4 regions of the Cronobacter turicensis genome follow, and region 3 is predicted to be linked to each of the others. Evidence: predicted binding sites of a transcription regulator. Region 3 holds the regulator's gene; each other region holds the start of a gene.
What was found. Region 3 encodes Fur, which represses iron uptake genes when iron is present. Its sites were predicted from a motif close to ATAATAATGAGAACNACTATCAA; they were not measured.
Positions count from the first base shown of each region.

Region 1: bfd (bacterioferritin-associated ferredoxin) is a predicted target of Fur. The motif match lies at 1,336-1,358, and genes of this name have one in related genera.
Region 2: fepD (Fe(3+)-siderophore ABC transporter permease) is a predicted target of Fur. The motif match lies at 1,193-1,215, and genes of this name have one in related genera.
Region 4: fhuE (ferric-rhodotorulic acid/ferric-coprogen receptor FhuE) is a predicted target of Fur. The motif match lies at 1,325-1,347, and genes of this name have one in related genera.

Region 1 is NZ_CP165997.1:368,025-370,228, reverse strand. It holds gene AB8W27_RS01730 (A24 family peptidase) at 94-561, shown strand; gene bfr (bacterioferritin) at 565-1,041, opposite strand; gene bfd (bacterioferritin-associated ferredoxin) at 1,107-1,301, opposite strand; gene tuf (elongation factor Tu) at 1,479-2,204, opposite strand, start outside.
Region 2 is NZ_CP165997.1:1,186,767-1,188,970, reverse strand. It holds gene entS (enterobactin transporter EntS) at 1-1,130, opposite strand, end outside; gene fepD (Fe(3+)-siderophore ABC transporter permease) at 1,238-2,204, shown strand, end outside.
Region 3 is NZ_CP165997.1:2,993,953-2,996,156, reverse strand. It holds gene AB8W27_RS14280 (helix-turn-helix domain-containing protein) at 1-420, opposite strand, end outside; gene fur (ferric iron uptake transcriptional regulator) at 742-1,194, opposite strand; gene fldA (flavodoxin FldA) at 1,484-2,014, opposite strand; gene ybfE (LexA regulated protein) at 2,176-2,204, opposite strand, start outside.
Region 4 is NZ_CP165997.1:2,591,200-2,593,403, reverse strand. It holds gene fhuE (ferric-rhodotorulic acid/ferric-coprogen receptor FhuE) at 1-1,205, opposite strand, end outside; gene hinT (purine nucleoside phosphoramidase) at 1,552-1,911, shown strand; gene AB8W27_RS12390 (YcfL family protein) at 1,913-2,204, shown strand, end outside.

The DNA of each region.
Region 1 (2,204 bases), 1.8 Mb from region 3:
GAATGAAGTTCGCATTGGTGAAAGAAGGCTGTTTTTGATGTTTCTGTAAAAGCGTATTTTGCCAGTCCGTCAGGAGCGCTTCAGGAATGAAAAATGATAGTGATATGGATATCTGGTTATATATTGCTCAATGCCATGCTTATAGCAAAGGATCTACGTGATGGACTGCTACCTGACAGCCTCACCTGTCCCCTGCTCTGGCTGGGCCTTTCTTATCATCTTATCTTCCAGCCGCAATATCTGGCGGATGCTGTCATTGGCGCGTTGGTCGGTTACCTTTCATTATGGTTGCTGTACTGGACCTACCGTTGGTTGCGCGAGTATGAAGGGCTGGGCTATGGGGATGTAAAATTTTTGGGTGCGCTGGGCGCCTGGCATGGATGGCAAATGCTTGGTCTGCTGCTCGTTATCGCATCTGTATTGGGACTCATTGCCGTATTTGTGCTTTATCAGCTAAAAGGGCGGCCTCTTTTATGTAAAACCCCGCTACCTTTTGGGCCGTTTATGGCGGTAGCAGGGTTAATATGCAGTGGCGCTACATTCCAGATACTAAATCTGTGAACGTTAGCTCTGCTCTTTAATCTGGGACTGAATGTAATTCTGCAGACCAATTTTACCGATAAGATCCAGCTCGGTTTCCAGCCAGTCGATATGGTGCTCTTCATCTTCCAGGATTTTGATCATGATATCCCGGCTGACGTAGTCATGAATAGAGTCGGCATAGGCGATCGCTTCACGCAGGTCTTTTGCCCCTTCCATCTCAAGCGTGAGATCGGAGCGCAGCATTTCTTCTACGTCTTCGCCTATATGTAACTTGCCCAGGTCCTGCAGGTTGGGGATACCCTCAAGAAAGAGAATGCGCTCGATATAGATATCAGCGTGCTTCATCTCATCAATGGACTCATGATACTCAACATCGTTGAGGCGCATCAGGCCCCAGTTTTTGAACATTCTCGCATGGAGAAAGTACTGATTGATTGCGACTAGCTCGTTTCCCAATAATTTATTGAGATAATTTATTATCTTGATATCACCTTTCATTTTGCTTCCCTCCGCTTCCACTACATGAAGCGTAGATGGGCTGGCGAGGAAGTCAAAATCTCAGGTTACGCAATTTCCTGATATTCCGGGATCTGCATCAGTTCGTCTTGCATAATTTCACGCGCAGCGCGGACACACTTACCACACTGGTTACCGATCGGCATAAATTTACGCAACTGCTGGAAGGACTGAGGATGGTGCTGACGTACCGCCTGCCGTATTTTTTTATCGCTGATACCATTACACAAACAAACGTACATGATAACTCCCGTTCAGTTTATGCGCAGATTTTAAATGAGAATGGTTATGATTACAACGAGACTTGAATGGACTTTTATCTGGCAAGAAGCATTTAATGAACAGAAAAATAGTATCCAGCCTATTTTCCTTTATAAAACAAAAAGGGCGCCGAAGCGCCCTTTTCAATTCTTGAGCAATTAGCCCAGAACTTTAGCAACCACGCCCGCGCCAACGGTACGGCCGCCTTCGCGGATTGCGAAACGCAGACCGTCGTCCATCGCGATCGGGTGGATCAGGGTGACAACCATTTTAATGTTGTCGCCCGGCATTACCATCTCAACGCCTTCCGGCAGTTCGATGGTACCGGTCACGTCAGTGGTACGGAAGTAGAACTGCGGACGGTAGCCTTTGAAGAACGGAGTGTGACGGCCGCCTTCGTCTTTGGACAGAATGTACACTTCAGATTCGAACTTGGTGTGCGGCTTGATGGAGCCCGGCTTAGCCAGCACCTGACCACGTTCGATTTCTTCACGTTTGATACCACGCAGCAGAACACCTACGTTCTCGCCAGCACGGCCTTCGTCCAGCAGTTTGCGGAACATTTCAACGCCGGTACAGGTGGATTTCGCGGTGTCTTTGATACCCACGATTTCAACTTCTTCACCCACTTTGATGATACCGCGCTCTACACGACCGGTAACAACGGTACCACGACCGGAGATGGAGAATACGTCTTCGATCGGCAGCAGGAACGGCTTGTCAATCGCACGCTCCGGTTCCGGGATGTAGGAATCCAGGAAGCCTGCCAGTTCGATGATTTTCGCTTCCCACTCTGCTTCGCCTTCCAGCGCTTTCAGAGCAGAACCACGAACGATCGGCGTGTCGTCGCCCGGGAAGTCGTACTGAGACAGCAGCTCGCGCAC
Region 2 (2,204 bases), 1.8 Mb from region 3:
ACTGGCGAAAACCAGGCGCCCATACCGCCGAGCGCCGCCGCGCCGATGGCGTCGCCCGTGACATTTTGCGCGGTCCACAGTCCGTTGATACGCCCGAGCATGTGATCCGGCGTCCGGGCCTGGATAAGCTGGTACTGGATAAGCGAACTCACGCCGCTCAGGTAGCCGAACAGCGTCAGACAGACGAACGCCAGCGGCCAGAATGGCATCAGGCTGAACACGCCGACGGCCGCCAGCGCCAGCACCGAGGAAATCAGCAGCGTGCGGCCAGGGCGCGGGGCGTGCGCGAGCCCGCCGCTGGTGAGCGCTCCCAGCGCCGCGCCGAGCGGCACAGCGGCGTACAGCACGCCGATTTCACCGCCCGCCATCTGCCAGTGGTTCGCAAGCGACGGATACAGCACGCGCACCGCGCTCGCCATCGTCAGCAGCGCGCCGACCAGCGCCACGCCGCCCACGACCGGGCTTGCCGCAAGAAAGCGCAGCCCGTCGGCCAGCGCGCGCAGCGGATGCTGACGCTGCATCTGCGGCGCGGGGAGCGCCGGGAGGGTGAGCAGCGGCAGGAGCGTGAGAAACGTGCCGAGCGCCGCCAGCGCGTAGTTCCAGACCACGCCGCCCCAGGCCAGCAGCACGCCGCCGAGCAGCGGCGAAATCACCGAGCCCAGGCGCACCGTCAGCATGGTGATCGCGCCCGCCTGCATCAGGTTTTCACGCCCCACGATAGCAGGCGTCGCCGCCAGCAGCGCCGTTACGCCGATCGCCCCGTAAAACCCGTCCCACACCCCGAGCAGATAAATCGCGGTGACCGACGGCGCGGGCAACATGGCGTTGATCCAAAGCCCGATAAACCCAAGACCACAGGTGGAGCGCGCCAGCAGAATGAGCGTTTTGCGCTCGTAGCGGTCGGCCAGCACGCCGCCGGTCATCAGGCCGATAAACATCGCCGCCCCGGTCAGCGTGACCGCCAGCCCCACCTGAAAAGGCGAGCCGGTGAGCGTCTGGATCTGCACCGGCACCGCCACGCCAAGCAGTCCAAGACCAAGAATGGAGATAAAACGCGCCAGAAAGACGGCGCGATAAGCGGGATGGGTTTTCAGCAACGAGAGGTTCAGTAACAGCGAATGTCGGTTCATTACAGGGCCTTAACGCGAATTTTCCTTGCCGGATAACGGGACGGCCATGCTAACATAGCCAGATAAGAGTGATAATAACTATCATTATCGATTCCAGGGTGTGCGTTATGTCGGCCTCGCGCCTTTCCTCCAGGATGGTTGTCCTGGGGTGTCTCTTTTTATTGCTGCTGTTGATGGTTGCCCTCAGCCTGCTGGTGGGCGCCAAATCCCTGCCCTTATCTCTTGTGGTGGACGCGCTCACCGGCGCCTGCCGCGAGGCGGACTGCACCATCGTGCTGGATGCGCGCCTGCCCCGCACCCTCGCCGGTATTGTCGCCGGGCTGTCGCTCGGGCTTGCCGGGGCGTTAATGCAAACGCTGACCCGCAACCCGCTCGCCGACCCCGGCCTGTTAGGCGTCAACTCCGGCGCCAGTTTCGCCATTGTTCTGGGCGCGGCGCTGTGGGGCGTGAGCGAGCCGCTGCACATCCTCGCGCTGGCGCTGTGCGGCGCGCTGGCGGCGACACTGGTCGTGGCGTTTACCGGCAGCGCAGGCGGCGGACAGCTTAGCCCGGTGCGCCTGACACTCGCCGGTGTGGCGCTGGCGGCAGTACTGGAAGGGCTTTCCGGCGGTATCGCGCTATTAAACCCGGTGGTGTATGACCAGCTGCGCTTCTGGCAGGCGGGCTCGCTTGATATCCGTACCCTGACGACGCTTAAAGCCATCGCGCCGGTCGTGCTCACAGGCGCCGTTATCGCGCTGCTGCTGGGGCGTGCCCTGAACAGCCTGAGCATGGGAAGCGACACGGCGACGGCGCTCGGCAGCCGCGTGGCGCGCACGCAGGTGCTCGGGCTTATCGCCATTACGCTTCTGTGCGCCAGCGCCACCGCCGTGGTGGGCCCCATCGCCTTTATCGGCCTGATGATGCCGCACCTGGCGCGCTGGCTGGTGGGGGCGGATCACCGCTGGTCGCTGCCAGTGACGCTGCTCGCCACGCCGTCGCTGCTGCTGCTCGCGGATATCATTGGCCGGCTGCTGGTGCCGGGCGAACTGCGGGTGTCGGTGATGAGCGCGTTTATCGGCGCGCCCGCGCTGA
Region 3 (2,204 bases):
CGCTTTAATCATACTGAAGCTGTTTCTACCGATCATGATTTCTTCGCGATAGCAAAGTATATTAATAATCCATGAGGACAAAATAAGCAGATGTAACTGGCAGTGATTTTTTTCAATTTCCTGCATGAAATAATCAAAAGGAATTAACTGATAATGACATTCAGAATCAGCCTGTAATTTTGCGAATTGGGATTTACCTAAATTCCTGGCGAGACCAAGAACGGAAGGCGCGCTGCTTTTTTCCAGCAGCAGCCGGTCGCTCTGGCGCATCAGAGAGAACTGACCACCGCGAATGATGCAGATCTCCCCGTCCCGCAGGGGAATGAGCGTATTTTTTTCTGCGCGAGACCAGTTACCGTAGCTATTGAAAATATCCGCGATACGGTAAATCTCAGCAAGCGGTTTAGGGGGTAAGACCATATTGGTTACCTTATATAAAATAGAATTAAATCGTTGCTGTATCTTAATGGATGCTTTTTTATTGCTGCAATAAGGGGCAGGGGAGATAAAAGGAAGAACAGGGGTAATCTTACGTCTAAACGATTGACCGGTAAAGATATTTATATTTTCTGAATTTCCATTTAATAAAATATAAGTAGCTTAATTAAGCATTGTGCGCTGTATTAAAACACCATAAATTTTATTTTTATCTAAAAAAATACATTTGTATTTTCAGGGGAAGGTTTTCAGAGAATAAAAAAGCCGACAGATGTCGGCCTGGGTTATGCAGCGTGGCGAACGTTATTTGCCGCCAGCCTCGTGCGCGTGTTCATTTTCGCGGCAGTCGCCATCCGCACAGTGCCCGTACAGATAGAGGCTGTGGTTGGTCAGGCGGATGCCATGACGCGTTGCGATTTCACGCTGACGAGCTTCAATGGAGTCATCGCTGAACTCGATCACTTTGCCGCAATCGAGGCAAATCAGATGATCGTGATGATGCTGTTGCGTCAGCTCGAAAACGGATTTTCCGCCTTCGAAATTGTGACGGGTGACGATGCCGGCATCGTCGAACTGGTTAAGTACGCGATAGACCGTGGCAAGGCCAATCTCTTCACCCATGTCAATCAGACGCTTATAGAGGTCTTCCGCACTGACATGATGATTGACCGGTTCCTGCAGCACTTCGAGGATTTTTAATCGAGGAAGCGTGACTTTCAGGCCGGCCTTCTTTAATGCGGTATTGTTGTCAGTCATGCGGAATCTGTCCTGTTGCTTAACGACTCGCTCCGGAAGGAAGCGATACATCGGATACGCCGAAGATGAATGCGTCTCATTATAGAACTGACATGCCTAAATGAAAACCGCAAGCGTCCGGCAAAAAAGAGCTTAAAAATCGTGGACCAGCCAGCGTTTTTCACGTGGAGGGCCTGATAATTAAGGAAGCCATTGTACAGCTTAGCGAGGGAAAGTTAAAAATTTGTAGCAATTATTTTCATTGCTTTTATCTATCAAACGGCGCGGACATCCGCCCGCGCCATGTATCTCAGGCGTTGATGATTTCCTGCAGATGCAGTTCTTCAGAAACCTGTTTGACCCATTTTTCAACGCGTTCTGCGGTCAGCTCAGGCTGGCGGTCTTCGTCAATCGCCAGACCGACGAAGTGATCGTCGTCCGCCAGACCTTTGGAGGCTTCAAAGTGATAGCCTTCGGTCGGCCAGTGACCAACGATGGTCGCGCCGCGCGGCTCGATAATGTCGCGAATGGTGCCCAGCGCGTCGCAGAAGTATTCAGCGTAATCTTCCTGGTCGCCGCAGCCGAAGAGCGCGACAAGCTTGCCGTTGAAATCTATTTCTTCCAGCGTCGGGAAAAAATCGTCCCAGTCGCACTGCGCTTCGCCGTAATACCAGGTCGGAATGCCAAGCAGAAGAATATCGAATGCTTCCAGATCTTCTTTGCTGCTTTTAGCAATGTCATGCACTTCAGCAACGTCTTTCCCGAGCTGTTTCTGGATAATTTTTGCGATATTTTCGGTATTGCCGGTGTCGCTGCCGAAAAAGATGCCTACGATTGCCATAAGAAGAATAACCTCTTGAATCTAAATGTGATGGTGCTGGCATAACGCCCACAGATAGGGCAATCATAGCAGAACAAAAGAGGGTGCGGAAACGGTATCAGGCGCCGGGTGCACTCTCTGCTACATTGCCCCGTCCTTTTGGGTAAAAATCAGACCAGACCTTACTCCTGCAAGGCTTTCAGCTGAGCGA
Region 4 (2,204 bases), 400 kb from region 3:
CGCTGACGGCTGTAGCTGCCGCCGAACATCATCTCATGCTGGCGACCCGCCAGTTCGTAGCCGCCGCGCACGAAAGCGTCGACCGAATCCTGCTTACGCTCGCCGACGTTCCAGCCGCCCCATGCGCCCTGCCAGAGCGCCGCGTTATACCGGCCCGTCGTTTTATCCGGGAAACCGTCGATATACATCAGGCGGTTGTCGAAATTGGTTTCGGCATGCATCGCGTTTACTTTCGCCTCCCAGCCGTTATCGAAGCGCTGCGTCAGGTTGGCGAAAATTTTGGTGGAATCAAGATCGGAATACGCCCAGTCGGCGGCGGTGTTGAAACCTCGGCGGAAATGCGTCCGGCTCCCGTCGCTGTAAAGGGAAGGGAAGCCGCCCCAGGTCGGGCTGTCTTCCTGACTTTCCTGGTAGTCATAACCCAGCGATAACAGCGTTGAATCGGTAATGTCGGCATCCACAACGCCGTAGATGAATTTTTTGCGGTAGTGGTTACGCTCCACGAAGCTGTCATTATCCTGATAACCGGCCACCACGCGCCCGCGCACTTTGCCAGACTCTACCAGCGGCGACTGCACATCCATCACGTAACGCTGTTTATCCCAGCTGCCATACGTGGCCGAGACGTTACCTTTAAACGTCTGGCTGTCGGCGTGTTTGCGCACCATATTTACATACGCCGACGGGTTCCCGGTGCCGCTCATCAGTCCGGCTGCGCCGCGCACAACCTCGATTTTATCGTAAATCGCCGTGTCGCCTGCGGTATCGCCAAAGTTCCAGCGGTTATCAAGAAACGTCGGCATATCTTCATAGGCGAAATTGCTGATGTAAAAACCGCGTGCGAAGAAGTTCGTGCGGCTGGTATCAATGCGTGAGACGGTGACGCCTGTCGTGTTTTCCAGCACGTCTTCAATGGTCGTCAGTTGCTGATCCTGCATGCGTTGTTGGCTAATCACGCTCACCGACTGCGGAATGTCGCGCGGCACCAGCAGCATTTTTGTGCCGGACGTGGTGGTTTTAACGCTGTAATCCTGTGACTCGTCAGGCGTGCCGCTGTCGGCGGCGGCATCAACCACAATCGTGTCGCTGGCGGCGGGCGCCGCGTATGCCGCCGGGGCCGCCAGCGCGCTGGCGATACTGAGCGCCAGCAAAGAGGGAAGGGAGGACGCCGGAACGGTGCCCTGACGGAGTGCATGCTTAGCCATGTGTTGCCCTTAAAATAAAAAAATGATGCTGCGCATCAGGCTATTGTAATACGACGCTTTTCGGCGGCATCCTGGCCTGATGAAAAGAGATCGCGGGACTAAAACAACGTTCCATGTCAATAAGAATGAGAAATATAATCATTTGTCTTTGCGGTGTAAACAAATGTAAGAGGTGTGACAAACCGATGAGTAAGCGAGACGGGAGAAGCATCAGGCGCTATGGCGAAGCGAGAAGCGAAGGGCGCGCCATAAATATCCGCTTTATAAAGAAAAACCGGGCCAAAGGTTGAAAGGAAGCGATTATCTCGCTCATACTCTTAACGTTTATCCAAGAAGGAAAAAAACCATGGTCGAAGAAACCATTTTCAGCAAAATTATTCGTCGCGAAATTCCTGCCGACATCGTCTATCAGGATGAGCTCGTTACCGCGTTTCGCGATATTTCTCCCCAGGCCCCGACCCACATTCTAATCGTCCCGAACGTGCTGGTGCCGACGGTCAATGACGTTACGGCGGAACATGAGCAGGCGCTGGGGCGTCTTTTTACTGCCGCAGCGAAAATCGCGCAGCAGGAAGGCATCGCGGAAGATGGCTATCGCCTCATCATGAACTGCAATCGTCACGGCGGGCAGGAGGTTTACCACATCCATATGCATCTGGTCGGCGGCCGCCCTCTGGGGCCGATGCTTGCGCATAAAGGTCTCTGAGATGGGGCGCGCACGCACAGGCTTACTGCTGGCTGCGGTGTTGATGGCAGGCTGCCGCTCCGCGCCGACCATTCCCGTCAGCGACGATCAGGCGGTAGTGATGGAATCGAGCGTGCTGGCAGCGGGCATCACTGCTGAAAAACCAGACTTTTCTTTGCAAGACGGCAAGCCTGTCGCCGCCGCCGCCATTTACAATAACAAAGACGCGCCCGTTACCGTGCATTACCGCTTTTACTGGTATGACGCCCGCGGGCTGGAAGGCCAGCCGCTGGAAGTCCCGCAGACGGTCGTTA